3 regions of the Aminobacter sp. BA135 genome follow, and region 2 is predicted to be linked to each of the others. Evidence: predicted binding sites of a transcription regulator. Region 2 holds the regulator's gene; each other region holds the start of a gene.

Region 1 (2,199 bases), on a different replicon from region 2:
TGTCGAGGGTGGCTGATGGAGGTCAGCTCTTCGGCTCGGACTTCGAGTCGTAGCGCTTGGTCCATTCCTCAAGGATGGCGTTGCGGTTGTTGGCCGCCCACTCGAAGTCGTTTTTGATCATCCTGGCTTCGATGTCGGCCGGCAGGTGTTCAACCGGCTTGGCGACGCCGGGCATGGCGACGACCGCATAGCCGACATTGTACATCTCGTTTGCCTTCTTCGAGACCGACCAGTCGAGCAAGGTCTTGGCAGCCTCTTCCTTGGACGTGCCGGCCACGATTGCCGACGCTTCCATGTCCCAGCCGATGCCTTCTTCGGGGATGATGATGTCGATGGGCGCACCCTCTGCCTTCGACTTGGCGGCGCGGAACTCGAAGGAGATGCCGATCACCGTCTCGCCTGCGGCTGCCATCTTGCACGGCTTGGAGCCCGAATGCGTGTAGGCGGCAACGTTCTGATGCAGGCCGTCCATATAGATCCAGCCGTCCTTGTCGCCGAACAGCTGCAGCCAGCTCGATACGTCGAGATAGCCGGTGCCTGATGACGCCGGGTTTGGCATCACGACATGGCCCTTGTATTCGGCCTTGGTGAGGTCCTTCCAGCTCTTCGGCGCGGTCAGGCCAAGCTTCTGGCCTTCGATGGTGTTGAAGCAGATCGAGGCTGCCCAGGCGTCCATGCCGACCCAGCTCGGCGGATTGTCGCTGTCGACGAAATTGGGCTTCAGCTGGTCGGCTCCCTTGGGCGCGTAGGCTTCCAACATGCCCTCGGACTTGAGAACCAGAAGCGAGGTGGCGGCGAGGCCCCAGACCACGTCGGCCTGCGGATTGTCCTTCTCGGCGAGCAGCTTGGCGGTGATGACGCCGGTGGAGTCGCGGATGAAGTTCAGCTTGATGTCGGGATGGTCCTGGTTGAACGTCTCGGCATAACGCTTGAGGTCTTCGGCCTCGATGGCCGTGTAGACTGTGAGCTCTGTCTCCGCCCAGGCCGCCGATGACATCAGCATCGTCGCAAAGGCGGCAAGCGCGAAGGTTTTCTTCTGGTTCATTGAAGTGGCTCCCATTTGAATCGCTTAGGCACGTTCTGATTGGGAGAGGTCTTGTCGGGCCGCGTTTTGGCTGTGCCCGTTTGCGCCTCGTCCATGGTCGATAGTGGGAACGGGCGGTCAATAAGTAAAATCTATTCTTTTTATGATCTGGTAGGCTGAGCTTATGCGATGCACAGGGTTGCGACAGGCATGTGACAAGGCTGCCGCATGCTTGTCCACGGGCGTTAGTTTTGCATCGAAACGCAAAAACTTGCCGGCCTGTCAGCCTGAGAAGGCGAGTGCGATCACCCCGCCGGCAACGATGACGGCTGAAACGATGCGGGCCTGCCACGGTCGCTCGCCGAATATGAACAGGCCGATGAGGGCTGCGATGATGACGCTCGATTCACGCACAGCCGAGACCGCGCCCAGGGGCGCGATCGTCTTGGCGTAGATGACGAGGCCGTAGGCGGAGACGGCGCCCAGGCCGCCGACGAGGCCGAGCGTGACCGTCTTGCGATCGATCGTGTGGGTCGCGCCGCGGCGTCGGAACAGCACGAATAGCGTGACCGGAAATTCGAGCAGGAACAGCCAGCCCATATAGCCGAACGGGCTGTCGGACAGGCGCACGCCGATGCCGTCGATGACCGAATAGGAGGCGATCAGCACGCCGTTGATGGCGGCAGCGCCGACGGCGCGCGGATCGGCATGGGCTGCGCCGCGCTGGAAAGCGAGGAAGGCAATGCCGAAGGTAATCGCGCCAAGCCCGACCCAGCCTAAGGGCGGCAGAGTCTCGCCGATCATCACATAGGCACCGAAGGCGACCAGCGCCGGCGCCAGCCCGCGCGCGATGGGATAGACCTGGCTGAGGTCGCCCAGCCGGTAAGACTGGAACAGGAAGACGTAGTAGCCGTAGTGGATGACGGTCGACAGGAAGATGTAGATCCAGCTCGCTTGCGACGGCGGCGTAGCGAAGAACACCAGCACGAGCCCGAGCGTGGCATGCGTGGCGGAAACCACTGCCAGTACGACGGCGCGGTCCGTCGCCGCCTTGACGACCGCGTTCCAGCTCGCATGCAGCAAGGCTGCCACCAGCACGATAGTAAGTGCGAAACCGGACATCGATCAGGCTTTCGAGGTGGGCAGGCGAAAAAGGGGAGAGGGCAGTGATCCGG
Region 2 (2,199 bases):
GCGGCGCCGTCCTACGCATCGCCATCGCCGTCCAGGGCATCACCGACGCCGCCTCGCGCAAGCTGTTGTGGTCGCCGATCACCCGCTACGACGACATCCCCTTCGCCGACCGGCTGGAGCAGGAGTTCGGCGTGCCTGTGTCGGTCGAGAACGACTGCAACATGATCGCCGAGGCCCTGCGCTGGCGAGATCCGGTGCGTTATCGCGACGACTTCATCGCCATCCTGCTCTCGCACGGCATCGGCATGGGCCTCGTCATCAAGGGCGAGCTGTTCACCGGCACGCAGTCGTCGGGTGCCGAGTTCGGCCACATGATCCACCGCCCGGACGGCGCGCTTTGCCGCTGCGGCCGCCGCGGCTGCATCGAGGCCTATGCCGGCAACTACGCCATCTGGCGCAACGCAAGGGTTGGCGACGAGAATGCCGAGCCGCTGGCCGACCTGTCCGACGACGACATCAGGGCCGTGGCCGATGCGGCACGTGACCATGATGGCCCCGAACGTGAGGCCTTCCGCAAGGCCGGCGAAGCTATCGGCTTTGGTCTCGGCTCGATGTTTGCGCTGTTCGACCCCGCCCCCCTCGCCTTCGTCGGCGTCGGCGCAACCGCCTTCGACATCATGGAGCCACATGTGCGCGCGGCCATCGCCAAGACGGCGGGCGGGCTGCACTCGAAGGCGATCTCCTTCGACACCGAGCCCAACGAGGTTCCACTCAAACGCGAGGGCGCGATGATGCGCGCGCTGCTTGCCGTTGATCAGGAGATCTTTGCCGCAGGCACGGCTCCACGCCGTGCCGGTGCCGACGTCGCCTAGCTGAGCGGAAAAGAGCCCGAAGCGGCTCAGTCCTCGCGGATGGCGTAGCCGGCACCGCGGATGGTCCGGATCACGTCAGGCATGCGGCCGTTGTTGACCGCCTTGCGCAGGCGCCCGACATGCACGTCAACGGTGCGCTCGTCGATATAGATCGTCTCGCCCCAGACATTGTCGAGCAGCTGGCTGCGCGAGAACACGCGGCCCGGGTGCCGCATCATGAATTCGAGCAAGCGGAATTCGGTCGGCCCGAGCTTGATCTCGCTCTTCTTGCGGTAGACGCGGTGCGACTCGCGGTCGAGCATGATGTCGCCGACCTTGAGCACCGAGGACAGCACCTCGGGTTTGGCCCGGCGCAGCAGCGCCTTGACGCGCGCCATGAATTCCGGCGTCGAGAACGGCTTGACCAGATAGTCGTCGGCACCGGTCGAAAGGCCACGCACCCTGTCGCTTTCCTCGCCCCGCGCCGTCAGCATGATGATCGGCAGGCGTTCGGTGTCGGGACGCATCCTGAGCCGACGGCACAGTTCGATACCCGACAGCGCCGGCACCATCCAGTCGAGCACCAGCAGGTCGGGCACGTTTTCCTGGAGCCGGATCTCGGCCTCGTCGCCACGCGTGACGACCTCGACCTGATAACCTTCGGATTCGAGATTGTAGCGAAGCAGCACGCCCAGCGGCTCTTCGTCTTCGACGACCATGACCTTGGGAGCGATCATTGGCTATACCTTGTCCTTGCGGATGGCCGCTTCTGGACCATGCGCTGATTTAACCTATGCAGCGCCCCCGCGCCAAACGCATGCGGTTGCGGAAATGCTCAGGCCGGAACCGTCGTCGTGGTCTCGTCGACCTTGGGCCGGTTCAGCGGCAGCTGCGTACCCGTCACGACGAAATAGGCGTTCTCGGCGATGTTGGTGACATGGTCGCCGATGCGCTCGAGGTTCTTGGCGCAGAACAGCAGATGCGTGCAGGCCGTGATGTTGCGCGGATCTTCCATCATGTAGGTCAGGAGTTCGCGGAACACGGCGGTGTACTGGATGTCGATCTTCTGGTCGTCGGCGCGCAGATCCTTCAGGCCCTCGGCCTGGCGCGCGACATAGAGATCGACGACGCCGCGAACCTGGCCGAGCACCAGCTGCGCCATCGCATCGATCGAATGCGAGAGATTGCGCGGGGTCGGCGACTGGCCGACGGCGCCGACGCGCTTGGCAATGTTCTTGGCGAGGTCGCCGATGCGCTCGAGGTCACCCGCCATGCGGATGGCACCGACCACGGCGCGCAAATCCTGCGCCATCGGCTGGCGCTTGGCGATCAGCGTGATCGCCGAATTGTCGAGATCGCGCTGCTTGGCGTCCATGATCGTATCGTCGGCAACGACGTTCTGCGCCAG
Region 3 (2,199 bases), 550 kb from region 2:
ACGAACAGGTCCTGCACGAAGACGCCCGGACGACAATACCAGGTCGAGAAGATCGGAAAGAACAGGCACATGCCGGCGAAAGCGCCGTCGATCTCGGCGATGACCGCTTCAAAGGCCGGCTTTTCGCCAAAGCCGAAACGCCGGATGTCGTCTTCCGTGCAGGCGATGCCGTCAGCCTCACCGACATGCGCGGCAAGGCCGATGATCGCCTTCATCAGCAACGGCGAATCGTCAATGGTTGCCGGCCGGATGAAAATGGCGGCTGGTTCTGTCTTCTTGGTGCCCATCGGCTTGTTCCGCATTCAGTCGCGGAATTGATAGCATCGAGGAAAGGGCGGGGGAGCGGGATTCGGTCTCTGGCGCAAGCATCGCGGCATCATGGCCCGATGCGCTGCAAATAGCAGAAACTCGCGCTTGGCGCGCCGGTCGAGACGACTTTAGGCTTCGACCACCTTCAGGCGCTTGTCGAAGACGCCGAGCACACGGGCCAATTCGTGGCCGCGCTTGAGGATCAGGCCGCCGGCGGCGATGACCGAGAAGGCGCCCTGCTTGCGGGCGAGCCTGGGATCCTTGACGATCTGGAACAGCGGCGTTTCGCTGGTGCGGCGAAATACCGAAAATACGGCGCGGTCGCTGAGATGGTCGATGGCGTAGTCGCGCCACTCGTTGGCGGCAACCATGCGTCCATAGAGCCTGAGAATCTGGTCGAGTTCCCGTCTCTCGAATGCCACCGGGAGTTCTTGTCGCTCCCGACGGGCCTCATGGAGCGGGATCAAAACCGCGGATGGCTCGCCATCCTCCACCCCAGCACCGCGATCAGTCATCAATCGTTCCCTTGCAGAACATGACCTCGGCTAAAGAATCGCGCATTCGCACCCGAAATGCAACAAGTAACACCTGTATGAAGAGTGTAAGGTAGCTTGCCGTAGCGGTAACGTTTGCGAAACAGACTGTCGGAATTGGTGATGACTCGCCACATTCCTGCCGTTTTTTATCCGCGCTGACGCCCCATTGTCCGACGAATTTACCCGTGTTGCCTGAGACGGTTCGGTCCGGCACCGGCTCGTAAACCCCAAGCCCCCCGCCCACGGGCTAGAGTCGGATCGAACCAACCTCGGTTCCTTTTCAGGACGAGGGCGACGATCCCAAAATCTGAAGCCGACGTCTGGCCACAAGCCTGCGTCGGCTTTTTTGCGTCTACAGCGCCGTCTTCGACGGCTTGCGCACGACAGCCGCGCCGAGAATCGGGCCCGGCACGCCATCCTTGCCGACAGCCTGCAACAGCACGGCGCAGCCGCCCTTCTTTTCCACTTCGCTCTTCGGCAGCTCGAACCGTTGCGTCTGGCCGTGCCACATGCCGGCGGTGTGCAGGTCGGTGACGGCATTCCAGTACGTGACGCTGCGGCCCTTGTTTTCGCCCTTCTGCAGGTCGACGACCTGCGGCGGCTGATAATGCACGATCACCACATGGGCCGGGCTGGCCGGGCCGGTGGCGGCGCCGACCTCGATGGTGAAGGTGTCGCCATTGTCGGTCACCTTGAGGTCGACATTCATGCCCTGGCCGGTCTCGGCGAGGTTGGCGAGTGCGCCGTTCACATCCTCGCTCTTGGCGCCATTTACATGGGTGCGGCCATTGATGACGGCCTGGGGTGTGTAGACCGAGCGCGCGCCGAAGGCACGCATATAGGCATATTGGCGTTCGGTGTTGTCCTTGCTGCCGAGTTCGTCCTGCCAGCCGAGATAATCCCAGTAGGTGACGTGATAGGCGAGCGCGACCATGTCGTCCTGGGCGGCGAATTTGGCAAACAGTTCGTCGGCCGGCGGGCAGGAGTTGCAGCCCTGGCTGGTGAAGAGTTCGATGACGCCGAGCGGGCGCACGGGTGCCTTGGTTGTCGAGTCGGCATGCGTTGCGCCGGTAAACCCGGCAAAGGCCAGCGCCACGGCCGCCAGCCGAAAATATCTGCGAAACTCCATGACCGATCCAGATCCTCAGCCAGCGAAGCCGGCCTTTTTGTAGTTGCTGAAATATGTGGCAGAAGCGCCATTCAACGGGAAGTCACGTTGCGGTGAAATTTTCAACAAGTGAAGTTTCCGCTGCGTCAGGCTGTTGGGACAAATTACCATTATGAAATCGGGCGGCTGGCGCTAGAATTGGGCCGTGACGAGGCAAGGTGATGCTGCAACAGTTCAGCCAACATC

The links. Region 2 encodes PhoB, which activates phosphate uptake and scavenging genes when phosphate is short. Its sites were predicted from a motif close to TGTCATNNANCTGTCAT; they were not measured.
Region 1: SLT36_RS29880 (putative 2-aminoethylphosphonate ABC transporter substrate-binding protein) is a predicted target of PhoB. The motif match lies at 1,226-1,242, and genes of this name have one in related genera.
Region 3: SLT36_RS04440 (DUF2794 domain-containing protein) is a predicted target of PhoB. The motif match lies at 891-907, and genes of this name have one in related genera.

The regions. Positions count from the first base shown of each region.
Region 1 covers NZ_CP139573.1:415,980-418,178, reverse strand. The annotation lists gene SLT36_RS29880 (putative 2-aminoethylphosphonate ABC transporter substrate-binding protein) at 23-1,045, opposite strand; gene SLT36_RS29875 (EamA family transporter) at 1,307-2,146, opposite strand.
Region 2 covers NZ_CP139572.1:1,467,317-1,469,515, reverse strand. The annotation lists gene SLT36_RS07200 (ROK family protein) at 1-812, shown strand, start outside; gene phoB (phosphate regulon transcriptional regulator PhoB) at 839-1,528, opposite strand; gene phoU (phosphate signaling complex protein PhoU) at 1,627-2,199, opposite strand, start outside.
Region 3 covers NZ_CP139572.1:921,019-923,217, forward strand. The annotation lists gene SLT36_RS04435 (GNAT family N-acetyltransferase) at 1-287, opposite strand, end outside; gene SLT36_RS04440 (DUF2794 domain-containing protein) at 438-824, opposite strand; gene SLT36_RS04445 (DUF1223 domain-containing protein) at 1,198-1,974, opposite strand; gene SLT36_RS04450 (ceramidase domain-containing protein) at 2,175-2,199, shown strand, end outside.